One region of the Bacillus sp. 2175 genome, then DNA from elsewhere that is predicted to be linked to it. Evidence: riboswitches for the same ligand, from Rfam matches in the RefSeq annotation. Region 1 holds a riboswitch; each other region holds the start of a gene.

Evidence for each region. Region 1 has a riboswitch for S-adenosylmethionine ahead of ACXKY9_RS26985 (bifunctional O-acetylhomoserine aminocarboxypropyltransferase/cysteine synthase). Riboswitches for the same ligand answer to the same signal wherever they lie in the genome.
Region 2: another riboswitch for S-adenosylmethionine. It lies ahead of metK (methionine adenosyltransferase); the one in region 1 lies ahead of ACXKY9_RS26985 (bifunctional O-acetylhomoserine aminocarboxypropyltransferase/cysteine synthase).
Region 3: another riboswitch for S-adenosylmethionine. It lies ahead of ACXKY9_RS02175 (methionine ABC transporter ATP-binding protein); the one in region 1 lies ahead of ACXKY9_RS26985 (bifunctional O-acetylhomoserine aminocarboxypropyltransferase/cysteine synthase).

The regions. Positions count from the first base shown of each region.
Region 1 is NZ_CM173819.1:5,170,353-5,180,334, reverse strand. It holds gene pdxK (pyridoxine/pyridoxal/pyridoxamine kinase) at 1-50, opposite strand, end outside; gene ACXKY9_RS27015 (GAF domain-containing sensor histidine kinase) at 185-1,756, shown strand; gene ACXKY9_RS27010 (response regulator) at 1,777-2,424, shown strand; gene ACXKY9_RS27005 (FMN-dependent NADH-azoreductase) at 2,616-3,242, shown strand; gene ACXKY9_RS27000 (transcriptional regulator YeiL) at 3,304-3,975, opposite strand; gene ACXKY9_RS26995 (YjjG family noncanonical pyrimidine nucleotidase) at 4,083-4,778, shown strand; gene ACXKY9_RS26990 (chloride channel protein) at 4,824-6,053, opposite strand; SAM riboswitch class I at 6,375-6,479, shown strand; gene ACXKY9_RS26985 (bifunctional O-acetylhomoserine aminocarboxypropyltransferase/cysteine synthase) at 6,572-7,870, shown strand; gene metA (homoserine O-acetyltransferase MetA) at 7,854-8,759, shown strand; gene ACXKY9_RS26975 (homoserine dehydrogenase) at 8,901-9,982, shown strand, end outside.
Region 2 is NZ_CM173819.1:4,486,267-4,496,248, reverse strand. It holds gene ACXKY9_RS23315 (DMT family transporter) at 1-869, shown strand, start outside; gene ACXKY9_RS23310 (hypothetical protein) at 898-1,119, opposite strand; gene ACXKY9_RS23305 (ATP synthase subunit I) at 1,399-1,782, shown strand; gene pckA (phosphoenolpyruvate carboxykinase (ATP)) at 2,121-3,707, opposite strand; SAM riboswitch class I at 3,936-4,057, shown strand; gene metK (methionine adenosyltransferase) at 4,227-5,426, shown strand; gene ACXKY9_RS23290 (GNAT family N-acetyltransferase) at 5,468-5,992, opposite strand; gene ACXKY9_RS23285 (hypothetical protein) at 6,013-6,192, opposite strand; gene ACXKY9_RS23280 (hypothetical protein) at 6,199-6,378, opposite strand; gene ACXKY9_RS23275 (MogA/MoaB family molybdenum cofactor biosynthesis protein) at 6,615-7,124, shown strand; gene ACXKY9_RS23270 (molybdenum cofactor guanylyltransferase) at 7,121-7,723, shown strand; gene ACXKY9_RS23265 (glycosyltransferase family 4 protein) at 8,005-9,147, opposite strand; gene ACXKY9_RS23260 (phosphatase PAP2 family protein) at 9,160-9,693, opposite strand; gene ACXKY9_RS23255 (gamma carbonic anhydrase) at 9,837-9,982, opposite strand, start outside.
Region 3 is NZ_CM173819.1:383,819-393,800, reverse strand. It holds gene gatA (Asp-tRNA(Asn)/Glu-tRNA(Gln) amidotransferase subunit GatA) at 1-1,098, opposite strand, end outside; gene gatC (Asp-tRNA(Asn)/Glu-tRNA(Gln) amidotransferase subunit GatC) at 1,114-1,404, opposite strand; gene ACXKY9_RS02210 (YiaA/YiaB family inner membrane protein) at 1,546-1,782, opposite strand; gene ACXKY9_RS02205 (MarR family winged helix-turn-helix transcriptional regulator) at 2,014-2,496, shown strand; gene ACXKY9_RS02200 (ArsA family ATPase) at 2,573-3,754, shown strand; gene ACXKY9_RS02195 (DUF3926 domain-containing protein) at 3,747-3,938, shown strand; gene ACXKY9_RS02190 (HXXEE domain-containing protein) at 4,001-4,468, shown strand; gene ACXKY9_RS02185 (MetQ/NlpA family ABC transporter substrate-binding protein) at 4,633-5,487, opposite strand; gene ACXKY9_RS02180 (methionine ABC transporter permease) at 5,509-6,174, opposite strand; gene ACXKY9_RS02175 (methionine ABC transporter ATP-binding protein) at 6,164-7,183, opposite strand; SAM riboswitch class I at 7,307-7,413, opposite strand; partial or broken gene ACXKY9_RS02170 (cysteine hydrolase family protein) at 7,657-8,222, shown strand; gene pruA (L-glutamate gamma-semialdehyde dehydrogenase) at 8,473-9,982, opposite strand, start outside.

The sequences.
Region 1 (9,982 bases):
CCGCCACTTGTGTCAGAACCAGCGATAGTAAGTGCTTTATTTAATGTCATTATGAAAGCCCCCTCGAGTGATATAATGAAAACTATGTTCTCACCATTATATCAATGTTACGAATAAGTACAAAGTGAAAAGTAGATGATTTATTTTAAGAGCTATTTAAAATCTTGTATGCAGGAGACTGAGTATGTTTCGAGATAATCGTACAAATGAATTAGTTATATTAAAGGAAATTGCAGAAACATTAAATACATCAAATGATACATATCATGTATTGCAAGCTGTCCTAGAGAAATTACTAAGTGTAACAGGTTTAACGACAGGATGGATTTTTCTTGCGGATGAAAATGGGAAGTATACGAAGTTAATTGATTATCAATTACCAGAGGCACTTACATATGAAAATAAACGCCCGATGTGCGAAGGTGAATGTTGGTGTTTACGAGGTTTTGTAGATGGAAAATTAGAGAGAGCCGTTAATATTATTGAATGTAAAAGAATTAATAATGCAATTGAATATAATTGGGGGGATACGGAGGGCATTCTTCATCATGCTACGGTTCCTTTAAAAGCTGGGGGAGAAAAATTTGGGTTGTTAAATGTTGCAAGTCCGGGTAAAACACATTTTTCAGAAGAAGAATTAGTATTACTCCAATCGGTTGCCTTCCAAATTGGTACGGCTTTAAAGCGAACAAAATTATATGGAAATGAAAAGAGAAGAGCACATTATTATGTGAAATTAGAGCGTTTCATTCAAGACTTAAAAACGATTCATAAGTTTAATGTACTACCTGAAAAAGTGGTAAATCACGTAGGTGAAGTATTTCAATGGAATCAAGTAGCGCTTTTTATTAGGGAGGAAAAAGAATTATCTCTGCGAGCGTCTTACGTTCAGGAAGAGTTAAAAGAGGATATAAAAGAGGCGGCCAAGAGGGCGTTAGAACAAGATGAACCAGTTCTAATAAAACATCAAATAGGACATAATGTACATCTAAATCGAGCTGTTATTGCTACACCAATACATATTCAAAACCATATATTTGGTGTTTTATGTGTTAGCCTGAATAATGGAGAGTTTGATGCTAATACAATAGACGTAATTCAAGCATTATCGAACCATGTTTCGTTAATAATAGAGAATTTGAGGTTAAACGAGCAGCGCCGTGAACTTGTGCGAATGGAAGAAAGAAATCGGTTAGCAAGAGATTTACATGATTCTGTTTCGCAAAAATTATTTTCATTAACCTTCATGACAAAAGGCGCCGAGGCAGTTTTAAAAGGTAAAAATGAAAAGGTAGATCAATCTTTGCATGAGATGCGTGAACTTGCGCAAGGAGCTTTGAAAGAAATGAGGACATTAATTTGGCAGCTTCGTCCGGCGGGATTAGAAAAAGGATTATTGCCAGCTCTAAAGCAGTACGGTGAAAATTTGGGACTGAAAATTAGGGAGCAAGTTACGGGTGTTCGTGATTTACCTCGTGTAGTAGAAGAAGCTTTGTGGCGCATAGGCCAAGAAGCACTGAACAATGTAAGTAAGCATGCAGGTATAAAAGAAGCGACGATTTATTTTACAGTGAATGAGAAAAATGTATCATTAGAAATAGTTGATCAAGGAAAGGGATTTGTGGAAAAGAATATAAAAGAAAAGAAATCACTAGGTATGACTACGATGCGTGAAAGAGTAGAATTAGTTGGTGGAACAATTAAAATTGTAAGTAGTAATAAACGAACGAGCGTAAAAGTAAATGTACCATTATGATGTGAAAATGAGGGAAGTTTGTGAAAATAAAAGTATTGTTAGTTGATGATCATACAGTCGTTTTAAAAGGATTAGCATTTTTCTTAAGTACACAGGAAGATTTAGAGTTAGTTGGAGAAGCGAATAATGGGAAAGAAGCGTTAGTGAAAGTAGGAGAAACAACTCCCGATGTTATATTAATGGATTTATACATGCCTGAAATGGATGGTGTTGAGGCGACGGCATATATTAAAAAAGAGTATCCAAATGTGAAAGTAATTGTATTAACTAGCTTTTCTGATCAGGCGCATGTGTTACCTGCATTAAGGGCTGGAGCAAGTGGGTATATTTTAAAAGATGTAGAACCAGATCAGCTTGTTGAGGCTATTCGAAGCGCATATAAAGGTAATATTCAATTACATCCGGATATAGCAAATGCTCTTCTCTCTCAAACATTACCTGTAGAAGAAAAGGAAGAAGAACCTTCTATTCAAGTGGATGTGCTAACAGCGAGAGAAAATGAAGTATTGCAGCTATTAGCGAAAGGGATGAGCAATAAGGAAGTTGCATCTGTTTTAGTTATTACAGAAAAGACGGTTAAGGCGCATGTAAGTAGCATTTTGAGTAAGTTGAATTTATCTGATCGTACGCAAGCGGCATTATATGCAGTGAAAAATGGAATTGTATAAGACGAAAGTCGTAAGACCAAGTTCGCCTTTGGAAGGTGGACTTTTTTTATGGAAAAATACGTCTATGTGAGGACGAAATTGTCATTATATAAAGATAAAATATGTTTGTAAGCAACAAAACAACAATTACAAGGGATACCTTTTTTGAAAGCATATAACAACATAAGAGTGAGTACTAGGAGGAATAAATAATGGCAACAGTTTTATTCGTTAAAGCAAATAACCGTCCAGCGGAACAAGCAGTTAGTGTAAAATTATATGAGGCATTTTTAGCAAACTATAAAGAAGCACACCCAAATGATACAGTAGTAGAACTTGATTTATATAAAGAAGAATTACCATATGTAGGCGTAGATATGATTAATGGTACATTCAAGGTAGGTAAAGGATTTGATTTAACAGAAGAAGAGGCAAAAGCAGTAGCAGTTGCTGATAAGTATTTAAATCAATTCCTAGAAGCTGATAAAGTTGTTTTCGGCTTCCCATTATGGAACTTAACGATTCCAGCAGTATTGCACACATATATTGATTATTTAAACCGTGCTGGTAAAACGTTCAAATATACGCCAGAGGGTCCAGTTGGCCTAATCGGAGATAAGAAGATTGCATTATTAAATGCAAGAGGCGGCGTATATTCAGAAGGTCCAGCAGCTGAGGTAGAAATGGCTGTTAAATATGTAGCAAGTATGATGGGCTTCTTCGGCGCAACAAACATGGAAACAGTAGTTATTGAAGGGCATAACCAATTCCCAGATAAAGCAGAAGAAATCATTGCTGCAGGTCTTGAAGAAGCAGCTAAAGTAGCAAGTAAATTTTAATTAAAAGTATAATCGTCACTCGAAAAAACAGCATTAACATGTAAGCGTTAATGCTGTTTTTTTATATTTTTAGTTCATCAGCAAGTTTTTCTAATGTATTTCGATCTTGTATATAATATGTTCGGCCTTCTTTTCTTAAATAATTTAGTTGGCAAAACTGATTTAATACATATAAAAGATGACGGTAGCTGACATTTAAATATTCCGAGGCCTCGGTATGCTTTTCTATATAACAATTATTTTGCTCTGTTAATAAAATAAAAGCAGCTAATCGATTTTCAAAAGGATAACTATAGTTTTTTGCGTGATTTTCAGTGCGAGTAATTGTCTTTTCTCCAATAAATTTACATAAGTGCTGTAAAAACGTTGCATCTTGTAATAAAAGTTGCTGACAATCTTTAAGAGGAAGTGCCAAACACACACAATCTTCTAGTACTTCAACGGACTTAGTAATATTTTCTACTCCTATTAATCCTAATTCCCCGATAAAAGATGGTGCTTGAATAAAATTAATTAATGAAACCTTCCCGTTTTTATGACTCATATATATTTTTGCTTTCCCAGAAATTAAGTAATAGAGATAAGGGAGAGCATTTCCTTCGCTACATATCATCTCTTTCGTTTGAAAAGAATGCAGCTCTACATATGGCAAGACATGAAATGAAAATAGGGTATGGAATTGATGGATTCGCATGTATTGATAAATTTCTTCCTCATTTTTGCTGATTTTCATATTTTCACCCCCATGTATAGTATGAGATATCTCCTATTATCTTTACAAGAATGAATGATACGATTTATGTAAATTTGTTTTTGTAGAAAAGAGAGTGTGATGAATTTATGAAAAAATATAAAACATTGTTATTTGATGTAGATGATACATTACTAGATTTCCAAAAGGCTGAAAAAGTGGCTTTACGGGTGCTTTTTGAAGAGAAGGGAATCCCTTTAACAGACGAGATAGAGGCTCGTTATAAAAAAATAAATAAAGGTCTTTGGGATGCTTTTGAAAAAGGAGAACTATCACGCAATGAAGTTGTAAATACAAGATTTTCTCTGTTGTTTAAAGAGTATGGAGAAGAAGTAGATGGAATATTATTGGAAAATAATTATCGTAACTACTTAGAAGAAGGAAATCAACTCATGCAAGGTGCGTTTGAATTTATAAATCAAATTCAAGGAGAGTATGAATTGTATATAGTGACAAATGGTGTTTCTAAGACGCAAGATAAGCGTTTGCGTAATGCAGGTTTACATTCATTATTTAAAGATGTTTTTGTTTCGGAAGATACAGGTTTTCAAAAACCGATGAAAGAGTATTTTGATTATGTTTTTGAACGGATTCCTAACTTTGCACCTGAAGCAGGGCTGATTATTGGGGATTCATTAAGCGCTGATATGAAAGGTGGATATGTAGCGGGAATTGATACTTGTTGGTTTAATCCAGAAAGGAAATTAAATGATAGTGGGATTATACCGACATATGAAGTGCATAATTTTGAGGAGTTAGAAGCGTTATTAAAGCAGCATGTGTAATAAAAAAATAGGCAGTGGAGCTTTCATCCCCACTGCCTATTTTTATTAATTTTTATTTTCGTTATGTTTTGGGAGCGGAAAGGCATTCCCGATAGCAGCTGCACCAAGCATGGGCAATAGTAAATTAAGCGGGAAAAACATAAGTAATAGTAATGTTATAGCTATTGGCTTTCGTAACGCATAGCTTGAAATTGCTGTCGTTACGATGGCAACAGATGCTACTGGATCTATAGGAAGAATAGATGCTACAGCGTATCCGATACTTGACCCGGAAAATATAATTGGGAAGATATGTCCACCTCGCCACCCTGTGTTCAAACAAACGGCAGTAATGCACAACTTTAAAATCCCTGAAAGAAGTAGTATCCAAAAAGATAAATGGCTCCATTCAACAACTAATTCTTTTAATTGATGCTCACCTGAAAATAATGTGTACGGAAGAAAAGTTCCCGCAATTCCTAATAAAATACCACCGATAATTCCGAGTGTCAGTTTGTATTCCCTAAAAGGGTGAATTAACTTCTCTAATGTGAATTCTAACTTGAAATAAAAGAAACCAACTATAGCACCGATACTAGCAAGTGGAAGAAATGCGATCCATTCATTGAATGAAAGTGCACCTTCCCCGAAATCAACAATAAAGGATCCACGATTATCGAGTTTACTCAGTAGTAAATAAACAGAAAAACCTGCGAAAGTAGTAGCTAAGTATACAATCGCCTTTTTTCCTTTAGAAAAAGCAGCAATTTGTTCCCCCTCATTTTCATTTGGTGCTAAATAACCGAATAATGGTGCGTTAAAAATGACACTTAAAGTAGCTCCAATTCCGATCTCGGTTAGCTCATTCATACTCTTTAAGGCAAATTTAAAGCGATCCCCTACCCATGTGCACAGTCCGCCTATAATTCCAACTAGTGCGGCTTCTGGACCAAGACTAGCACCGAAAATTAAAACAATAATCGCTGTTAAAGTAGCCTGATGGACAAAGCGATATTCGATTCGACCAGTTTTTTTATATTCAGCCATCACTTCAGGCATAAGGCGTGGGTATGTACCGAAATGTTTTTGTGATAGACCAACAAGGACCCCGCCAATTATTGTTACGCAAAGGGTGTAATAAGAGGGAAAAGAGAGAACTTCAGGCAAGTATCCCCAAATAAAGTGGATTCCAATATTTATTGTGACTAAAAATAACCAGACTGTAGCTCCTACTATAGATCCTAGAAGAATGCCATATAGAGCAAGTATGTACTGCATATCTTTTTTATTTGTCATGTTATACCTCCGTTATGTAAATCTTAGTAGGTAAAAAAGTGAAATATACTAGTGAAAAATGGATTGAATATATATAGTATCTTTTTGAGGAGATGGCCTATTCAACATATAGGTTAACTTTAGGGGAATTTGAATTTATAGGTTAAATTACTTATTTAATTTTATAGACTGATTTGAGGTTTTTAAAGGTCTTTTTTGAAATAGACTAGAATATATTTCTTTTGTTGCTTTATATGAAACTGTTAACATTTATTTTAGAACATTCAGAAAAACCGTTTGACATTAGGAAATTATTGCTATAAAATCAACGGTAATTGCATAGTCTTATCAAGAAAAGGTGGAGGGACAGGCCCGATGAAACCTTGGCAACAGCCGTATAACGGAATTGTGCCAAATCCTGCAGGTAGTAATCCTGAGAGATAAGAAAGAGCCTTTAGAGCGTGTTTTCAAACTGCTCCTTTCTTGTTTTCAGGAAAGGGGCAGTTTTTTATTTTGTATAAAAGAAAGGAGAATGAGAGATGGGAGAATCATGGGGAAAAGGAACAATTTGTGTGCAAGGTGGCTATACGCCAAAAAATGGTGAACCACGTGTTTTACCACTTTATCAAAGTACAACATATAAATACGATACTTCAGATGATTTAGCAGCCCTATTTAACTTAGAGGCAGAAGGATATATTTATACACGTATTGGAAACCCTACTCTAGCCGCATTTGAGCAGAAGTTATCAGATTTAGAAGGCGGTGTAGGAGCTGTTGCAACGGCTTCTGGGCAAGCAGCTATTATGCTCGCAGTTTTAAATATTTGTAGTAGTGGGGATCATTTACTTTGTTCTTCAACGGTTTACGGGGGAACGTTTAATTTATTTGGAGTGAGTTTGCGTAAACTGGGCATTGATGTTACGTTCTTTAATCCAAATTTAACGGCAGATGAAATTACGGCGCTTGCTAATGACAAGACGAAACTTATCTATGCAGAATCGTTAGGAAATCCAGCGATGAATGTTTTAAATTTTAAAGAATTTTCAGCTGCTGCTAAAGAATTAGAGGTACCTTTTATCGTTGATAATACATTAGCAACTCCTTATTTATGCCAGGCGTTTGAACATGGGGCAAATATTATTGTTCATTCTACGACGAAGTATATCGATGGGCATGCGAGCTCCTTAGGCGGTATTGTAATTGACGGTGGAAACTTTGATTGGACAAATGGAAAGTATCCTGAACTTGTTGAACCAGATCCAAGTTATCACGGTGTAAGTTACGTTCAAAACTTTGGTGCAGCAGCGTATATTGTGAAAGCACGTGTTCAGCTATTAAGAGATTATGGAAATTGTATGAGCCCATTCAATGCATATATTAGCAATATTGGCTTAGAAACATTGCATTTACGAATGGAACGTCATAGTGAAAATGCTCTTGCAGTTGCTAAGTGGCTTGCTAATCATGAACGTATTGAATGGGTGAATTATCCGGGCTTAGATAGTAATGAAAATTACTCATTGGCACAACAGTACTTGAAAAAAGGTGCTAGTGGTGTTTTAACTTTCGGTATTAAAGGCGGATTAGAAGCAGCAAAAGAATTTATCGCAAATGTAAAACTAGCAACTCTTGTAACACACGTAGCTGATGCACGAACTTGCGTTATACATCCTGCTAGTACGACGCATAGACAATTAAATGCTGAAGATCAGCGTTTAGCTGGTGTTACATCTGATTTAATTCGTTTATCAGTTGGTATAGAAGATGTTTCTGATATTATTGCAGATTTGGAAGCAGCTCTAGTTGGGGGCAAAACACATGCCGATCATAATTGATAAAGATTTACCGGCTCGCAAAGTGTTACAAAAAGAAAATATTTTTGTAATGACGAAGGAGCGAGCGGAAACACAAGATATACGCGCTTTGAAAATTGCTATATTAAATTTAATGCCAACGAAGCAAGACACAGAGGCACAATTACTTCGCTTAATTGGAAACACACCGTTACAATTAGATGTTCATTTGCTTCATATGGAATCACATCTATCTCGTAATGTAACGCAAGAACATTTAACAAGCTTTTATAAAACGTTTCGTGATATTGAAAATGAAAAGTTTGATGGGCTCATTATTACAGGAGCGCCAGTGGAGACCCTTGCTTTTGAAGAGGTAGATTATTGGGAAGAGCTTAAACATATTATGGAGTATTCAAAAACGAATGTAACATCTACGCTCCATATTTGCTGGGGAGCACAGGCTGGCTTGTACTATCATTATGGTGTTCCAAAGTATCCCCTTAAGGAAAAAATGTTCGGTGTATTTGAACATGAAGTTTGCGAGCAACATGTGAAATTGTTACAAGGATTTGATGAATTGTTTTTTGCTCCGCATTCTCGTCATACAGAAGTACGAGAGAATGATATTAGAGGAGTGAAAGACTTAACATTGTTAGCAAACTCTGAAGAAGCAGGTGTTCACCTTGTTATTGGGCCAGAAGGAAAGCAAGTGTTTGCCCTTGGACATAGCGAATATAGTTGTGAGACGTTAAAACAAGAATACGAACGAGATCGTGACAAGGGATTAAATATTGATGTGCCAAAAAACTATTTTAAACATAATAATCCAGATGAAAAGCCGCTTGTTAGGTGGAGGAGTCATGGTAATTTATTGTTTTCTAATTGGTTGAATTATTACGTGTATCAAGAAACCCCTTATATATTGTAAAGAAGGATTGTGTAACACGTGGCAACGTTTTCCTTGTAAAGATTAACCTTTATTTTTCCGAATGTTCAAAATACATTGTTTTTCAGATTTTTTACTCATATAATTTCATCTAAACACAATTTTTGAGGGGTGGACAGTACTATGAAAGAAATTCAAGTTGGGTTATTAGGTCTTGGGACAGTTGGCAGTGGTGTGGTTCGTATTATTACGGATCATCAAGAACGACTCATACACCAAGTAGGTTGTCCAGTGAAGGTAACGAAAGTATTAGTGCAAAACATTGAGAAAGAGAGAGAGGTAGAGGTACCTTCTACTCTATTAACACAAGATGCAAATGAAATTTTAGATAATCCAAATATTGATGTTGTCATTGAAGTGATGGGTGGCATTGATGATGCAAAATCATATATTTTACAAGCTTTAAAAAGCGGAAAGCATGTTGTAACTGCAAATAAAGACTTAATGGCATTACATGGAGCTGAATTATTAGCGACAGCAAAAGATAATAAGGCTGATTTATTCTATGAGGCGAGTGTGGCAGGGGGAATTCCAATTTTACGCAGTATCGTAGAAGGACTTTCCTCAGATCTTATTACGAAAGTAATGGGAATTGTAAATGGAACGACAAATTTTATTTTGACGAAAATGTCAGACGAAGGGAGAGCATATAACGACGTGTTAAAAGAAGCCCAACAACTTGGATTTGCAGAAGCAGATCCAACATCAGATGTAGAAGGTTTAGATGCAGCAAGAAAAATGACGATTTTAGCTACTCTCGGTTTCTCTACAAATGTAGAGCTTGGAGACGTGAAAGTAAAAGGGATTACCTCTATTACAGAGGAAGATATTGAATATAGTAAGAGCTTAGGTTATACAATTAAATTAATCGGTCTTGCAAAACGAGATGGTGAAAAATTGGAGGTTACAGTTGAACCAACTTTACTTCCAAATACACATCCTCTTGCGGCAGTACAAAATGAATATAACGCTGTGTATGTGTACGGTGAAGCAGTTGGGGAAACGATGTTTTATGGACCAGGCGCAGGAAGTTTACCAACAGCGACAGCTGTTGTTTCGGATTTAGTTGCTGTAATGCAAAATATTAGATTAGGGGTAACAGGAAATAGTGCTGTAGTCCCACAATATCAAAAAGTATTAAAAGAGCCAGACGAAATTGTCGTGAAAAAGTTTTTAAGACTGCATGTAAAAGACGAAATTGGTGT
Region 2 (9,982 bases), 680 kb from region 1:
TTGTTATTATTTGGGGGATTAACTATACAATTGCGAAGTATGGACTTTTAGAATTTACAGCAATTGAGTTTACTGCACTTCGCATGATGGCGGCGGCACCGCTTCTGTTACTCCTTACCTTTTTTATTGAAAAGTCGGTTTATATGGAGCGAAAGGATATACCTAGATTAATTATCGTTAGCATTGTAGGTATTGTACTGTATCAAACGTTATTTATGGAAACTGTCAAATATACATCTGCTACAAATGCCTCTTTACTCATTTCTATTTCACCTATTTTTACAACTGCATTTGCGATTTTCTTGAAACAAGAAAAGTTTTCTTCTCGAAAGTTAATCGGTTCTATGACTGCCTTTGTTGGTGCAGCATTAGTTTTAGTAGCAGGACATTCGCTTACTAGTTCTTTTTATGGCAATGGAATTGGACTTATTACATCAATATGCTGGGGGCTTTATCCTGTTTTAGCAGGACCATTAATTAAAAAATATTCAGCATTACGTGTTACAGCATGGTCTGCATTAGTGGGTGCGATTCCGCTATTATTGTTAAGTGGTCCACATGTGTTTGTCATGCCATTTCACATTACTCACGGAATGACACTATTTGCTTTACTATATTCTATTTTCTTTGTAACAGTATTTGGTCTAGTAATGTGGTATGTTGGTGTTCAAAAAATTGGGGCGTCACATACGATGGTATATATGTATATAACGCCGCTTGTAGCTGTTTTATTTGCAGCTGTCTGGGCAAATGAATATGTATCGTTTCAACAAATCATCGGTGGAATTATCATTTTTGTCGGTCTATGGTTTGTGAAATCGGAGAAAGTAAAAGTTCATTCTATTGCAGGGGAACCTATATCAAAATAGGAAAACAGATCACCTATGATCTGCTTTCCTATTTTTTTATTTTTGGTAAGAAGATGAGAAATAAGATAGCAGTAATAAGTGGAATTAAGTTTAAAAATGGAATACGGAAGAGTGTAATAAGAATAATACCTGGAAGAAGAACACCGAGGACAGCGTAAAAAATGCTATGGTTTTTCGTGTACCAATACAATGAAAGTCCAATAAGTGCAGGGATAATGAGGTGAATGAGAGCCATTAAAAAATAAATCATTAGACGCCCCCTTTATTTGTGTGCTTATTACATCATATCCGTATGTTCATAGATTGATATCATTTTTTTCATAAATGGACGAAAAAAGTTTGAAAAACCGTCACAAAATATGAGAATATGATGTTTTAAATCTTGTATAATATTATTTCCTAAAAATATTTAAACAACATAAACATACTGTTTATGTTGTTTTTAATTTGAGTGAAATGGATGTAAGGAATATGAATTTGAAAGAAATTTTTTGTTGGATAGATAAAAATTACTGAAGAGGAGAACAGCATGATTAGTATGTCATTAAGATCGTTTAAAATTCAATCGTATTATTTACTAGGTTTTCTTTTACTAGGCTGGATGTTAACGCCGTTTTCAGCTCATTTTCTAGGTGCTGGAATTGGGCTTATTGTAAGTATGTATTGCGTTTGGCTTTTAGGGAGACGAATTGAGAAGCTTGGAGATAGTATTGTAAAGAAGACGAAAGCACCGACACTCGGTATGTTTAACCGTTTTGCAGCTGCAATTTTGGGTGCTATTATTATGTACGAAATTGAGCACCACATGGTTATGTGGGCATTTGCAGTAGGGATTTTGGGTGGGTATTTCTTAATTGTTGTTAATTTAGGATACTATAGCATGAAAGATGAGAAAGAACTAACAAAGAGCTAAAAAAGATAAAAGACTTCTTTTTAGATGGAATAGATGATCCAGCCACGGATAGAAGCGGTCAGGGCCTTTTTTAGCCCCATACGATGTGAAACCCAGTAGGGATATAATGTATATATTCGAAGCTGTAATTTTATAATCTAGGTCATAGATGAAGAGATTAGCGTTTCACTTTATATAAGATATAGAAAGAAGCTTACGTTTTCACGTAAGCTTCTTTTTTATGTAAGTGTGTGTAACCGTTAAGCCGCATTGGGTTTTGTCGGTGAGTACGCGAAACTTTACGGTTACACGACACTTATTCATATGAGTAAAGGGTTATTCCAACAGAAAGTTTTAATTTAAGCGATTGGACCGCCTAAGTTAATAATGTCTTCAGATACGCTGTCGAACTTTTTGAAGTTAGCTTTGAATTCATTTGCAAGTTCGATTGCTTTTGCTTTGTAAGCAGCTTTATCAGCCCAAGTTTGTTCAGGCATTAACACTTCGTCAGGTACACCTGGTACGTGAAGTGGAACTTCAAGACCGAAGATGTCATGTTTAGCTGTTTCAGTTTTCGCAAGTTCACCGTTTAATGCAGCTTGAATCATTGCACGAGTGTAACCTAAGTTCATACGTTTACCAACGCCGTATTCGCCACCAGTCCAGCCAGTGTTTACTAAGAATACTTTCGCATCGTGTTTCTCAATTTTTTCACCAAGCATTTCAGCATAGCGAGATGCATCAAGTGGTAAGAATGGTGAACCGAAGCAAGTTGAGAATGTTGCTTGCGGAGATGTAACACCGCGCTCTGTTCCTGCTAGTTTACTAGTGTAACCACTTAAGAAATGATACATAGCTTGTTCTTTTGATAACTTACTGATTGGAGGCAATACGCCAGATGCATCAGCAGTTAAGAAAATGATTGTATTTGGGTGTCCAGCAACACTTGGCAGTACGATATTGTCGATCGCATGCATAGGGTATGCAGCACGAGTATTTTCTGTTAAAGTAGTATCGTTATAGTCTGCGATACGCGTTTGGTCATTAATGATAACGTTTTCTAAAACAGATCCAAATGTGATTGCATCGAAAATTTGTGGTTCTTTCTCGTGAGAAAGGTTTACACATTTCGCGTAGCAACCGCCTTCAATATTGAATACACCGTTATCAGACCAACCGTGCTCATCATCACCAATTAATTTACGGTTTGGATCAGCAGATAATGTTGTTTTACCTGTTCCAGATAAACCGAAGAATAATGCTACATCGCCTTCTTCACCTACGTTTGCAGAACAGTGCATAGAAAGAATATCTTGTTCAGGTAATAAGAAGTTCATAATAGAGAAGATTGATTTTTTCATTTCTCCAGCGTATTCTGTACCACCAATTAATACGATGCGTTTTTCGAATGAAACCATAATGAATGCTTCAGAGTTTGTACCGTCAACAGCTGGATCAGCTTTGAAATTCGGTGCAGAAACAATTGTGAACTCTGATTCATGAGTCGTTAATTCTTCTTCAGTTGGACGAATGAATAATTGATGTACAAATAAATTGTGCCATGCATATTCGTTAATAACTTGAATTGGTAGGCGGTAATTGCGGTCAGCGCCTGCAAATCCTTTGAAGACGAATAACTCTTCTTTTTCTTTTAAGTATTCTAAAACTTTAGTATATAATTTATTAAAATGTTCTTCAGAAATCGGTTGGTTCACAGCTCCCCAAGCAATTTTGTCAGCAACCGATGCTTCTTTCACAATAAATTTATCTTTAGGAGAACGTCCTGTATATTTTCCTGTTGAAGCAGAAACGGCACCAGTAGAAGTTAATTTCCCTTCATTTCGCATTAATACTTTTTCCACTAATTGCGGAACACTTAGTTGAATCTGTGCATTGCTTCCGTTCAATAATTCGTGTAAACCAATTTGGACATTCACAGTACTCATATTTATATACCATCCTTTTCATTTAATGAAATATTTCTCGTAATCCCCAACAAGAGTATAACACAATTATATAAATAATGTATACTATTTATTTCTTTTTGTTTGTGTGAATGCATTATTTCCTTATTAATATTTCATTTCAGGCGTATTGAGAAAAACTTTCAGGAAAATGTGAATATTAATTGACAAATGAATATCATTTCTTTAGTATAGGTTGGGACGGATACTCTCTTATCCCGAGCTGGCGGAGGGACAGGCCCGATGAAGCCCAGCAACCTCACTTGTATTGATAAATGCAGGTGAATAGGTGCTAAAACCTGTGCGAGGCTACAGGTCTCGAACGATAAGAGCGAAGGGCAAAAAGCAGTATGCAAGTAGCAAATTAAACCTTTCCTCTATGTAAAGTAGGAAAGGTTTTTCTGTATGCTTGTGTGGGAGAATAAATGTATGTCGCAGTTTGTGGCAAATTAAGGATGAGTTCCGTACAATATATACAATTACTGTAGGGAGGTTTACCACATGACAAAAAAACGTCATCTGTTCACATCTGAGTCTGTAACTGAAGGACATCCAGATAAAATTTGTGACCAAATTTCTGATTCAATTTTAGATGCGATCTTATCAAAAGACGCAAATGCACGTGTAGCTTGTGAAACAACTGTAACAACTGGTTTAGTATTGGTAGCGGGGGAAATTACGACTTCTACTTACGTAGATATTCCGAAAATCGTTCGTGAAACAATTCAAGGCATTGGTTACACACGCGCAAAATACGGATTCGATGCAGAAACTTGTGCTGTTTTAACATCTATCGATGAGCAGTCTGCTGACATCGCTATGGGTGTTGACCAAGCGCTAGAAGCACGCGAAGGTCAAATGACTGACGCTGAGATTGAGGCAATTGGTGCAGGAGACCAAGGTTTAATGTTTGGTTTTGCATGTAATGAAACACAAGAATTAATGCCACTTCCAATCTCGCTTGCTCACAAATTAGCTCGCCGTTTAACTGAAGTACGTAAAGATGATACATTATCATACTTACGTCCAGATGGAAAAACGCAAGTTACAGTTGAGTATGATGAAAATGGTAAACCAGTACGTGTTGATACTATCGTAATTTCTACACAACATCATCCAGATGTTACATGGGAAGAAATCGATCGCGACTTAAAAGAGCACGTAATTAAAGCTGTAGTACCAGCAGAATTAATGGATGGAGAAACGAAATTCTTCATTAATCCAACTGGCCGCTTCGTAATTGGTGGACCACAAGGTGATGCTGGTTTAACAGGACGTAAAATCATCGTTGATACTTACGGTGGATACGCTCGCCACGGTGGCGGTGCATTCTCTGGTAAAGATGCAACGAAAGTTGACCGTTCTGCAGCATATGCAGCTCGTTATGTTGCGAAAAACATCGTAGCAGCTGGTCTTGCTGAAAAAGCAGAAGTACAACTTGCATACGCAATCGGTGTAGCACAACCAGTATCAATTTCAGTTGATACATTCGGCACTGGTAAAGTATCTGAAGACGTACTAGTAGAACTAGTTCGTAACAACTTCGATCTTCGCCCGGCTGGTATTATTAAAATGTTAGACTTACGTCGCCCAATTTACAAACAAACAGCAGCTTACGGCCACTTCGGACGTACTGATGTAGATCTATCATGGGAACGTACAGACAAAGCTGCAGCTTTAAAAGAGCAAGCTGGTCTATAATATATGAAAAAAAGCTTTGCGCGGTGAGCGCAAAGCTTTTTTTATTTATAATTACGTTGGAATAAAGCGAAGAGTTCAATGTCATGCCAAGTGCCGTTGCGGAATATAGCTTCTTTACAAGTTCCTTCATGTTGAAAACCAAGTGATTTATATAATTTAACTGCTCTATCGTTAAAAGAAAATACTCGTAAAGAAAGGCGATGTAAATTTAATTCTAAAAATGCATAATCCAATAATAGGGTTAAAGCTTCCTGCCCATAACCTTGCCCCCAGTAATCCTTTTTACCAATATCAATAATGCATTCAGCGTTTCGATTATACGAATCAATATGAATTAAAGAAGTAATACCAATTGGAAGATGCGTAGCTTTTTCTTCAATGATATAGGTCTTAGAGTTCGAAGAATGAATAAATTGCCGGCAAAGTTTTTCTGTGTCTTGAAAGGAATATTTATCAAGAGTGAGTGTAGTTGAACTCATAACGTCTATATCATTATGCCATTTATAATATGTTAGAATATCATCTTCGGAAAACTTTCGTAACTGGATACGGTTGGATTCAAACAATGTAAACACCCCTTTTGTATTTACTGGTTTTTGTTCATTATCTCAACACACGAACTACAATAAATTTGTCCTTCTAATTCAATATACTTTTTCATATTCGTCATGTCATTCGCCGGAAAGGGCATATGAATCCACGCTTTTTCATACGTTTGTATTTCTGTTTTACATGATTTACAAAAGATTGATTTCTTTTTGAACATATGTGATCAACCTTTCATTTGACGTGCTTTACTTGCGCAAAAGGCACTACTTAGTAAAAATAGTGTCGCGAATATAATGCTTACTAATGTAGCGTATGGAATTGCGCCTTTTAAGGAAAAGCCGACAGTGATTGAAGCGATGAATAAGAGGATAAATGTTGTTGTTAATTTTTTATAAAGTTCCATACAATGTAGACCTCCAATTTATTTTTTAGTACAAGTTTTAAAATTGAATTCTATTATGTAGAAAATATAAAGAGTAGCTAAAGATGTGTAGTCTAGGAGTATAAGAAAGTACACTTTCCTTTTTGTGGGTTAGTATACTTATATTGTATCATGGCGCATGATTGGCTTCATACATAATTGTGTAAAGGTATGTATGATAAAATGAAGAAAAGTCTTTAAGAAAGGAAAGATAAAAAATGAGTGTAACTGAACATAAAAAACAAGCTCCAAAAGAAGTGCGTTGCAAGATTGTTACAATTTCCGATACACGTACGGAAGAAACAGATAAGAGCGGACAACTATTACATGAATTGTTAAAAGAAGCGGGACATAAAGTAACTTCTTATGAAATTGTAAAAGATGATAAAGAAAGTATTCAGCAAGCGGTGTTAGCTGGTTATCATAAGGAAGATGTAGATGTTGTATTAACAAATGGCGGTACTGGTATTACGAAACGCGATGTCACAATTGAAGCAGTATCAGCGTTATTAGATAAAGAAATTGTTGGATTTGGTGAGCTGTTCCGTATGATTAGTTATTTAGAAGATATCGGAAGCAGCGCAATGTTAAGTAGAGCGATTGGTGGTACAATTGGGCGCAAAGTAGTCTTCTCGATGCCAGGGTCTAGCGGAGCGGTTCGACTTGCGATGAATAAATTAATTTTACCGGAATTAGGCCATATTACATTTGAGCTGCATCGCCAATGAGTAAGTATGCTGGAATTGTATTAGCGGGCGGTATGTCGAGTAGATTTGGTGAGCCGAAGGCGTTAGCAATTTGGAAGGGAACTACTTTTGTTGAGCATATTGTGAAAGTGATGGGAACTACTTTGCAAGACATTGTAGTAATTAGCCATACTGATATAAAAGAGCGAGTAGAGCAATTCGTACAAGTTCCTGTTATAGAAGACATTCCGCACTATAAAGGAAATGGACCGCTTGCGGGCATTGTATCAGGTATGGAATACATAGAAGCAGATTGGTACGCTATTATGCCTTGCGATGCACCAAACGTTTCGCATCAATGGTTTGCCATTTTACTAGAGCAAACGAGCAATGAATATGATGCGGTTGTACCTATTATTAATGGAAGAAAACAACCGCTACTTGCGGCGTATCATAACCGCGTGAAAGAAAAGATTTATGCTTTACTTCAGGAAGAAAAAAGAAGTATGGGCCAGCTTTTATCACAATGTAATGTGAAGTATGTTTCTGGAGAAGATGTACAAGCGAATGCGGATTGGTTTATAAATGTAAATACGAAAGAAGAATATGTGCAGGCTCAAAAAGACCTTTCAAATGAATGAAAGGTTTTTTGATATACAGAATTGGGGAACAATTACTGTATAAAGGTATGTGAGTAAGTTGATTTTAAGGGGAATTCTTAAAATCATTATACAGTTTAAAATACTGTATAACCATATATTAATTTTTATGGGTTTTTATTACAAGTCTGTTTAGTTATGTTTATTTTTGATATAATTAATATAGAAATAAAACAATGTTTAACCTTATGTATCATTTATTAAACTAAAATTTATGACCATGTAATAAACTCCCTTCGTTTTTTTGAAGGGAGTTTTTCTATTTAAGCAAGCAACTCTGATGCGTTATGCTGCAGGACTTCTTCATAATGGTTAAGCAAACCGCGAAAGATCTCATCCCAGCTCTTTGATTTCGCAAAAGATGAAGCTGATATTCCCATCTGCTCAAGTTTTTCTTCATTTTGTAATAAAAAATAAATGGATGATAGAAATGCATCTTCATTTTTAGGCGGACAAAGAACTCCCGTTTTTCCATCTGTAATAATATTTTTAACCCCGCCACTATTTGCACCAATGACAGGTGTACCGCATGCGAGTGATTCAAGTACGACATTTCCGAATGTTTCAGTAGCTGATGGAAACACCATTATGTTAGAACAAGCATATGCTTCAGCTAAATCTGCACTTTGTAAATAGCCAGTAAAAGTGATATTTGTTTTCGGAACAGCTTCACGTAAACTTGTTGCTAGAGGACCGTCTCCTGCAATGAGCCAATGAATATCGTTTCGAGTATGTGCTGTTTTAACGATAAGGTGTTGCAGCGTATCAATATCTTTTTCAGGAGCAATTCGTCCAACATAGGAAAGGACATACTTCGCTGTAATATTATATTTTTTTCGGAATAGGTCTGTATTGTAAGCAGGATGAAAGAGTGTGCAATCTACACCACGTCCCCATATAGAGAGGGTCTGAAAGCCTTTGTTTTTTAATTGATGTAATGTTTCAAAGGAAGGTACAAAATTTTTTTGCATATGACTATGAAACCATTTTAAATAGTTCCACAGCATATTGGAGAGGAATTCGATTTTGTAATAACGTAAATAGGCATCGAAATCAGTATGATAAGAACCGACAACTGGGATGTTTAACTTTTTTGCATAATACAATCCACAAAGTCCCATGTTGAAAGGTGTGGCAATGTGAATAATGTCAGGTTTAAAGGAAAGTAGTTCCCGTTTAATGCGCGGAGTAGGAAAAGAAAAACGACATTCTGGATATAATATTGTTAACGGGATACTTCTCATCTTATTCACATTCGCTACAAAATTATCTTCAGCTGTATGCTGAGGGGCGAAAACAGAATAGGCGATCTGTTCTTTCTGAAAATATTGTGTTAATCGCTCTAACGTTTTCGCAACCCCGTTAACTTGTGGCGTAAAAGTATCGGTAAAAATGGCGACTCTCATCATATCACTCCTTTATGTGAAAAGTGGGATGAATTGATAAAAAGAGATGATGCCAGAACAAGTGCCAAGGCACATACCGACGAATACATCTGACGGATAGTGAAGGCCTAAATAAATACGTGAAATACCGACGCATAACGCTAACGGTAATAGGAAAGCAAGTAAGCTTGGATTATAGCAAATAAATGGAATGAAGACAGAGAAAACGGCTGTTGTATGACCAGACGGGAAAGAGTGGTCTTTTAATGGATGGACTGGATATTTTGCATCCTGAATTGTTAAATAAGGACGTTTTCGCGGATACCACCTTTTTAATATTTGCACAGGAATATGGCTAATTGCTAACGAAATAGCAGTTGCAATTGCAGCTTGATGCAAAGTTCCCTTTGCGAAAATTAAAAAGAAAAGTGTGAGTCCGATGGAGAAAGTCGCGCCACCGATATGAGTAATATTGCTGAAAAAGATATTTAATGTTTTTTGATCAAAGTAGCGGTTAATTCCTCTGAAAATGTAACATTCTATTTTATATAATCCACTGACCTTCATGAAAATTCTCCTCCCTCATCTACATATATATGGAGATATTAGCTTTTATTTTAATAAGATTTTGTTGAGGGAGTAATAATGTTTTGTAAAGAAAAAGTTAGATTTTATATAAAAAAAGCTGCCAATCTTATGGCAGCGGAAATTTACTTCTGTAATGATTTATAATATTGACCTTTTTCAACGTATTGCGTGCGAATACGCTCCATATCTTTACGGTCTTCTTCTGTTAATTCACGAATGACTTTCGCGGGACGACCGAAAGCTAACGTGTTCGGCGGAATTTTCTTTC
Region 3 (9,982 bases), 480 kb from region 1:
GCTAAGCGCAAATGTACCAAGCATAATACGACGTTTAACTTCATCACCGAAACCTTCACTACGTGTGTTTTTGTAAAGATCTAATAAGTTATTTACATTATCAGAACGAACACCGTAACGCACGCCATCAAAGCGTGAAAGGTTCGCAGATGCTTCAGAAGAAGATAGTAAGTAATACGTTGCTAGAGCGTATTTAGAGTGTGGAAGCGATACTTCCTCCCAAGTTGCGCCCATACCTTCTAATACTTTTAAAGCAGCTAGTACTGACTCACGAGCTTCTTCGCCAACACCTTCGCCTAAGTATTCTTTCGGTACAGCAATGCGTAAACCTTTAACATCGCCTGTTAAACCAGCTAAATAGTTTCCAACTTCAACGTTTGCAGAAGTTGCATCCATGCGGTCAATACCTGAAATAGCTTGTAATAAGTATGCATTGTCTTCTACTGTACGTGTAATCGGTCCGATTTGGTCAAGTGAAGATGCGAATGCTACTAATCCGTAACGAGATACGCGTCCATAAGTTGGTTTTAAACCTACAACACCGCAATATGCAGCTGGCTGACGGATAGAACCACCCGTATCAGAACCTAGAGAGAATAGTACTTCTCCTGCTGCTACAGCTGCTGCAGAACCACCACTAGATCCGCCCGGAACGTAATCTAAGTTCCATGGGTTTTTCGTAGCGTAGAATCCTGAGTTTTCATTTGAAGAACCCATTGCGAACTCGTCCATGTTTAATTTACCGATTGTAATTGTGTCAGCAGCTTTTAGCTTTTGCACAACTGTCGCATCATAAATTGGATCGAAGTTTGCTAACATTTTGCTCGCACAAGTTGTACGAAGACCGTTAGTTACAATGTTATCTTTTACACCAATTGGCATACCGAATAATAAACCATTATCTTCAGCGCCGATTTTTGCATCTAATTCTTTCGCTTTTGCGCGTGCATTTTCTTCATCTAATGTAAGAAAAGCTTTTACGTTATCTTCAACATCCGCAATACGTTTGTAAGATTCTTCTACTAAATCCGTAACGGAAATTTCTTTGTTGTTTAACTTCTTATGTAACTCTGATACTGAATGATCAAATAATGACATCGAAATTCCCCTCCTCTATTCTAATACTGCTGGAACACGGATTTGATTATCTTTGTGATCCGGTGCATTTTTTAATACTTCTTCGACTGGTAAACCTTTTTCTGGTACATCTTCACGCATAACATTTTTCATAGTTAATACATGAGTTGTTGGTTTTACATCTGTTGTATCTAATTCATTTAACTGTTCTGCAAATGTAACAATTGCATCTAGTTGTTTTTGAAATTTTTCTGCTTCTTGATCAGTAATTGCAAGACGTGCTAAATGTGCTACGTGCTTTACATTCTCAACGGAAATTCTTGACACGGCTAGGCCACCTCCATAATATATCGTTCAATCTACAATACTATTGATGATACCAAATTTTCAGTACTTCAAGCAAGTCAACACAGAGTACTTACGCCATTTTTACATAAAAAAAGAAAGGCAAATGCCTTTCTTTACAATTTACTCTTTATCTAACGGTTTATTTTTCGGAAATCTCTCGTTATCTTCTTCATTATCACGAATTGTTTTTTGTAATACAAAACAAGACATCGTTAAAAATAATGTTCCAATTAAATAGTATCCTTTTACACTAAGCGTTTCATCTAACGTATAAATCCCAATTAGCATACCTGAAATCGCACAAACAAATGAAGTCCATGCTAAAAACGTGAACGCTTGCGTATTACGTCTTCTCATCGTTCTCCCCCTCGTTAGCTGCATACCCATTATAGATAAGTATATTTACCATGATGGATTTTTATGTAAATTCTCGTTTTATATTTATAAATCTATCATAAAAGAATACTATTTTAAAGAAAGTTTTCTGCCTAATCTGAAAAAACAATTAAAATCATTGACAATTATTTCTATTCTACATAAAATAAAAATAAATATTACGAACCTCGAAATATACGGGAGTGGAATTAATTGTTGCAATATGAACATTTTTTAGACTTACTGCTAGATAACGCCAAGAAACTTTTCTATCCTGAAGAATGGGTAAGCCTAGATTTAACACTTTCTAAAACAGAAGTATTTTGTTTACTTTGGATGGAACGAAATACAGATATTACAATGACGAAAATTGCTGATCTTCTTGATATACCGATGAGTACAACAACGGGCGTTGTAAATCGCCTTGTAAAAAAGGGATATATTGAACGCTACCGTGATGAAAATGACCGACGTATTGTATTAATTCGGTTAACAGAAAACGGCGTAATGCTCGTTCAAGAAGTAAAACAAAATGCGGCCCATTACTTTAGCTTAGTAACAGAAGCATTATCAGAAGAAGAAAAAGCATTCTTACTACAAATCTTCCAAAAAATCATGAATCACATCGCTACGTCACAGCAAAAAACAGAAGAAAAGATTTCTACACCTAAAATGAAAAACATTCCGATTGAATAAAACCCTATCTGGGTTTTTATTCAACCATTTACTTCGACACTCGTAATATTCGACATTCGAAACAAAGGGGATATGAATGATGAGAATTATCTTGTATACAGGTAAAGGCGGCGTAGGAAAAACTAGCATTTCAGCAGCAACAGCAATTCAAAGTGCGAAACAAGGATTAAAAACATTAGTAATGAGCACAGATCCTGCTCATAGTTTAGGAGATTCATTTGGTATAAAGCTATCTTCTGAACCACTAGAAATTCGTGAAAATTTGTGGGCACAAGAAATTAATACGATTTATGAAATGGAAAAAGGCTGGGGAAAATTACAGAAATATATTACACTACTCTTCACTTCTAAAGCAGCTGATGATATTACAACAGAAGAATTAACGATGTTTCCCGGTATGGAAGATTTAATTAGCCTACTTCGCGTACTCGATTATTATAAGCAAGACACATATGATGTTATCATTATTGATTGTGCCCCTACAGGAGAAACATTAGCAATGCTAAGCTTTCCAGACATGCTCGGCTGGTGGATGGAAAAATTATTTCCTATTAAAAGAAAAGTTTTAAAAGTCGTTCGTCCTGTAGCTCAACCACTCCTTGGTGTCCCTCTTCCAACCGACGATATTATGGACGAATTAACAAGTACACTTGAACAGCTCGGAGAAATGAGAGATATTTTATCAAATCGAGAAGTAACAAGTATCCGCATCGTTGTAAATCCTGAAAAAATGGTCATTAAAGAAGCCCAGCGCAGCTTTACTTATTTGAATTTATACGATTATAACGTAGATGCCATTATGATTAACCGCGTCATCCCTAACACTGTCACCGATCCTTATTTTCAGGCATGGAAAGATACACAGAAGAAATATAAAACATTAATTAAAGATAGTTTTCAACCCCTTCCTATTTACGAAGCTCCAATGTTTGAACAAGAAGTTGTTGGTTTGTCTATGTTAGAACGTGTAGGAGATTCTTTATTTAAAACTGATCATTCCCCTACAGAAGTAAAATTTAACGGGCGCACTCAATATGTAAAAAAGGATGGCGATGAGTATATTTTCGTTCTGTCCATTCCCTTCTCAAACAAAAGTGAACTTTCCTTAAATCAAAAAGGTGATGAACTTATTATTCGAGCGGGTTCTGTTAAACGGAACATCACGTTACCAAAAACATTAACACACCTTTCTATTCAAGGAGCAAAATTTGAAGAAGATGTACTAAATATTCGGTTTGGAGGTGTAGTACATGCATGAGGAATTACTACGAAGGGTAATTCGTACAAAAGTAAAAGTCGGGATGCATATATTAGAAGAGCTACCTAATCCAATCCAACAATCAGCTAAGCAAATATTAAATATTTTACAAGAGGAACTAGCTGCTTATCTGAAAGAACGAGAGCATCATGAAGTTAATTTAAAAAATATCATAATTGAATAACCATCTCTGTATAGAGGGCCTTTTTTTAGGCTTTCTATACTTTATTGGAGTGATGTAAATTGATGAAAAAACATTCCACTACTATATTCTGGATCATTCCCTTATTATTTTTCATTCATAACCTTGAAGAAGCTTTCCAAATGCCACAATACCTTGCTAATCAATTTTCAATCCGTCTTATAACTAGCCAACAATTTTTCATCGCCATTTCCGTATTAACAATCTTTGTATTACTTATCGTCTTTCTATATCAACTTAACTTCTTGTCTTCTATATGCTGGATTATTTTTATACAAGGGGCCATCTTCTTCAACTCTGTTCAACATATTATTTTGTTTTTCATTTATCGCTCTTATAACCCCGGCGTAATATCAGCATTTTTCATTACTCTCTTTTCTATTTTCTTTTTTTTATCAAAAAAACACTTAATTCATCCAAAGCAATTCGTAATTACACTCCTTTTCAGCTTATTTTCTTATCCCATTATAATTTGGATCACCTTACTGTTCGCTAGCTACTTTCATTCATAAAAAAAGACCAGGAAAATTCCTGGTCTATCACTCTACTTAACAAACATTGGATTCTATGTTATACAAAATTGGAAGGTACAGAATTAGGGTTTGTTTGTTAAGTTTATATGTTGAACGAACTAACAGCGGAGGGGTTCCTTCTGTTAGTCCATTAAACCCAATGATTATTTTACGATTTTTTCAAGCTCATCAAGTGAAAGATCTACTGAAATGGAACCATCATTTGTTTCTTTCTTAATTGCGTCTGTTACTTCTTTTGAATGATATAGTTCAATTACTTTTTTCAATGTTGGATCATCTTTATCTTTCTTACGAGCTGCAAAAATATTAATATATGGCTTTGCATTTTCATTCTTTGGATCTTCTAAGAAAATAGGATCCTTCGCTGGATCTAATCCAGCTTGACCAGCAACACCGTTATTAATAACTGATGCCGCTACATCTTTTAACACACGAGGTGTTTGCTGTGCGATAACCGGTGTAATTTTTAATTTCTTCGGATTTTCAGCAATACCACTTGGATCTCCAAATAGACCAAAGTCTTTTTTAAGCTTTAATAATCCAGCTGCATCAAGAAGTTTTAATGCCCGTGCTTGGTTCGTTGGATCGTTTGGAATTGCAATTTCTGAACCATCTGGGATTTCATTTGCTTTCTTATATTTTTCAGAGTATAAACCCATTGGCGCAATTTGCGTTGTACCAACAGCTGTAATATCTAACTTATGCTCTTTTTTAAATTGCTCTAAGAAAGCAATATGCTGGAATGAGTTTAATTCAATATCTCCATCAGCTAACGCTTTATTTGGCGTTGTGTAATCAGAGAACTCGACCAGTTTAATCTTAATCCCTTCTTTTTCAGCTTTTTTCTTCAAAATTTCCCAAGCGTCTCCATCCGTTCCAGTTACACCGACGCGAACTACTTTTTCTTTCGCTCCTGCACCCGTGTCTCCACTTGAGCAGCCGCTTAATGCTGAGACTCCTACAATCGCTGATAATGCAAATGCTAAAATTTTCTTCATTTTCTTTTCCTCTCTTCCTTTTTATGATCTGCGTAACAAGACTTTCGCAAAGTAGTTTCCTAAATTTTGAGCTATCTGTACGAGAATGATAAGTAACACGACCGTTACGAACATAACTGATGTATCAAAACGTTGATAACCATATGTCATTGCCAAGTCACCAAGACCGCCACCACCGACAAGCCCAGCAACTGCAGAGAATTCAATTAAACCAACTGTCATAAATGTGACACCTAAGATTAATGGTGCTAACGCTTCTGGTACAAGGATTTCAAAAACAATTCTAATTGGTGAGGCGCCCATTGCTTGCGCTGCTTCAATTACTCCTTTCGGAACGGAAACAAGGTTTGTTTCAACCATTCTAGCAATACCAATTGATGCGACTAACGTCATCGGGAAAATTGCCGCTGCTGTTCCAATCGTCGTTCCGATAACACTTCTTGTTAGTGGACTTAAGGCTACTAAAAAGATAATGAATGGTACCGGACGAATTGTATTAATTATGATGTTAAGAATAGAAAAGACCCATTTATTTTCTAAAAAGTTTCCTTTTCTCGTTACATATAAAAGTAAACCTAGAGGTATACCCAGAATTGTAGCGAATATAAGGGTTACAATTACCATTAAGAGGGTATCCCCCGTCGCATCTAGTATGCGCGGCCAAAATATACTCCAATCAACTCGCATGAGCTTCTACCTCCTTCAGCTGCACTTGCAGTCTTAGATGTTGTAATGCTTTTTGAATTTCCCTCTGCTCACCTTGCAACTCTACAAGAAGATTTCCAAATAGCACATTTTGAAGTTCAATAATATTTCCGTACAGTACATTTACATCGACGTTATAGTTTTTTGCGATATATGATAGTACCGGCTGTCCTGTCTCCTCACCAGTAAATGTTAGACGATAAATTTGACCACCATTTTGAATTTTCGCTAGAACACTTTCCGGTAAATGATCATTAATGACAGAACGTACAAAGTTTTGAGTCGTCTTTGTTTTTGGTTGCGTGAAAACATCAAACAGTTTTCCTTCTTCAATAACTTTCCCCTTCTCCATTACAGCTACACGGTGACAAATTTCTTTCACAACATGCATTTCATGTGTAATAAGAAGAATTGTTAAATTGTATTCTCGATTTACTTTCTTTAATAAGTTTAGAATTTCTGTCGTCGTTTCTGGATCTAAGGCTGATGTTGCCTCATCACATATAAGAATATCTGGCGATGTCGCAAGTGCTCTAGCAATGCCCACACGCTGCTTTTGCCCACCTGATAGCTGCTCTGGATAATAGTTTGCTTTATCTTCTAACCCTACAAACTTCAGCAGTTCATTTACTCTTTCTTTTATCTCATTCTTTGGTACTTTCGCTAACTTTAATGGATAAGCAATATTTCCAAATACTGTTCTTGAATTAAATAAATTAAAACTTTGAAAAATCATTCCGATTCTTTGTCTTAGTTTACGCAATTCTTTCGTCGATAATGATGTAATATCTTTATCATCTATTGAAATCGTTCCTGCCGTCGGTCTCTCTAACATATTTACTAAGCGTAATAACGTACTCTTTCCAGCGCCACTAAAACCGATAATGCCAAAAATTTCGCCTTTCTCAACTGATAATGTTACATCCTCCACCGCATGAACAGATTGGCCAGCTGATTCATACACTTTACTTACATTGGTAAAAGAAATCATTTTTTTCCCTCCTATATGCTGTAAAAACTTGAAGCAGAGCTTTCGAGGTAAAATAAAAAGTGCCCTCCTTCTTATCAACCATAAAGATAAGAAGGAGAGCACTTATATGTACTCGTTCACATCTTCTCATCTTCCAAGCCTTTATATGGCTTGCTGGAGTTAGCACGGTATTAAAAAAACCCGTTGCTGAGGTATCGTAGGGCCAGTCCCTCCACCTCTCTGGATAAGAATGTATCGATTTAATTGTCGTTTAATTAATTCTCATTATAGAACTCAGAATAATAAGAGTCAATACATTTTTTAGAAAAATATTAATTATTCCTTTATTAAAATTTTCAGATGAATATTCATCTGAAAATTAGTAACTTTCAAGGTTATTTAAAATTCTTCTTCCTCATATTTTTAAACAGGAGAATCCTCTCTACGAATTGAATAAATTTATTTGAATATGAAACTCGGAGGAAGATAAATATATGAAAACAGCTCTTTTACTCGTCGATATTCAAAACGATTATTTTCCAAATGGAAAGATGGAATTGCGTAATCCAGTAGAAGCAAGCGAATATGCTAATCAGTTATTACAACAATTTAGAACAAACAGCGAACCTATTTTTCATATCCAACACGTAGCTATAAAAGATGACGCTACTTTTTTCCTACCTAATACAGAAGGTGTACATATTCATGAAAGCGTACGTCCACTTAGAGAAGAAACAGTTATAGTCAAACATTATCCAAATAGCTTCCGAGAAACTAATCTTCTAGAGCAATTAAAACGTTTAAATATTGAACATGTCGTTGTATGCGGGATGATGACTCATATGTGTATCGATGCAACAGTAAGGGCTACATTCGATTTTGGCTTTCAATGTACCGTTATACATGACGCTTGTGCTACAAAAGACCTTTCTTTTAAGAACGCTACTATACCAGCTGTTTATATTCACAATACAATTTTAGCTAGTTTAAATGGCGTATATGCAAATGTAATAAGCACGCAAGAATTTTTAGCTACATAAAAAAACACTCCTTTCAGTGAGCAAAACTGAAAGGAGTGTTCCTTGTCGAACCATAGATTTTCTTTCAAATTGTATTATACAGGAAATTCTCAAAATGAATACTAAAAAATATGACTAATAAGTCAACTTTTCTCATCATTTTATTTCTGTTCACATGTTTATCACGCTATTAATAGGTTTTAGCTCATTCTCTTCGAACGACGGTAATATATGGGGTTTCAATTTTAAAAGGAGCTCTTCACATTCTGTGAAGAGCTCCTCTACTATTTCTTATAAAGTTTCAGAAGTAGTTTTTGCTTGCATGTGAAGTGCTAAGTAATCAGGTCCACCAGCTTTAGAGTCTGTACCAGACATGTTAAAGCCACCGAATGGTTGGTAACCTACGATTGCACCAGTACATCCACGGTTGAAGTATAAGTTACCAACGTGGAAGTCTTCGCGTGCTTTTTCAATATGGTCACGGTTGTTAGTAATAACAGCACCTGTTAAACCGTATTCCGTATTGTTTGCAATTGCAAGTGCATGATCGAAGTCTTTCGCTTTACAGAATGCTACTACCGGTCCGAAGATTTCTTCTTTCATTAAGCGAGCATCTTCTGCAACGTCAGCAACGATTGTTGGTTGGATGAACCAGCCTTTAGAATCGTCTCCTTCGCCACCTGCTAAGATTCTACCTTCTTCTTTACCAATTGCAACATAGCTCATTACTTTATCAAATGCAGCTTGGTCATTAACAGGACCCATGTTTGTACCTAATACTGCTGGGTTAGCAACTGTTAATTCTTTTGTTAATTCAACAGCACGATTTAATACGTGATCGTATACATCTTCATGGATTACTGCACGAGAACATGCAGAACATTTTTGTCCTGAGAATCCGAATGCTGATGCAACGATAGACTTAGCTGCTAATTCAAGATCTGCTTCTTTATCAACAACGATTGTGTCTTTACCGCCCATTTCAGCGATAACGCGTTTTAACCAAATTTGTCCTGGGTTTACTTTCGCTGCACGCTCATAGATGCGGATACCTACATCACGAGATCCCGTGAAGCTTACGAAACGTGTACGAGGATGATCTACTAAGTAGTCACCAACTTCAGAACCGTTACCTGGAACGAAGTTTACTACACCAGCTGGTAAGCCAGCTTCTTCTAATACTTCCATAAATTTCGCCGCTACTACAGGAGTTGTACTAGCTGGTTTTAGTAATACTGTGTTACCAGAAACTAAAGCAGCTGTTGTCATACCTGCCATAATTGCGAATGGGAAGTTCCAAGGAGAAATGATAACACCTACTCCTAATGGAATGTAAGAGAAACGATTATATTCAATTGGACGGCTTTCTACTGGAATACCGTCTTTTAATTTTAACATTTGACGACCATAATATTCCATAAAGTCGATTGCTTCTGCTGTATCAGCATCTGCCTCATTCCATGGCTTACCTGCTTCTTTTACAAGAATAGCAGAGAATTCATGTTTTCTGCGACGAACGATTGCTGCAGCACGGAATAAAATGTCTGCACGCATTTCTGGCTTTGATTTTCTCCAAGTTTGGAATGTTTCATCCGCTACTTGCATTGCTTTTTCAGCTAACTCACGGCTTGCTTTTGAAACACGACCAACAAGTTCTTCTTTATTTGCAGGGTTTACAGAAACAATTTTGTCTTCTGTAGTGATTTTTTCTCCCCCAATAATTAATGGATAGTCTTGTCCAAGATAAGATTCTACTTTCTTTAAACCTTCTTCAAACGCTAATTTGTTAGCCTCCACTGAA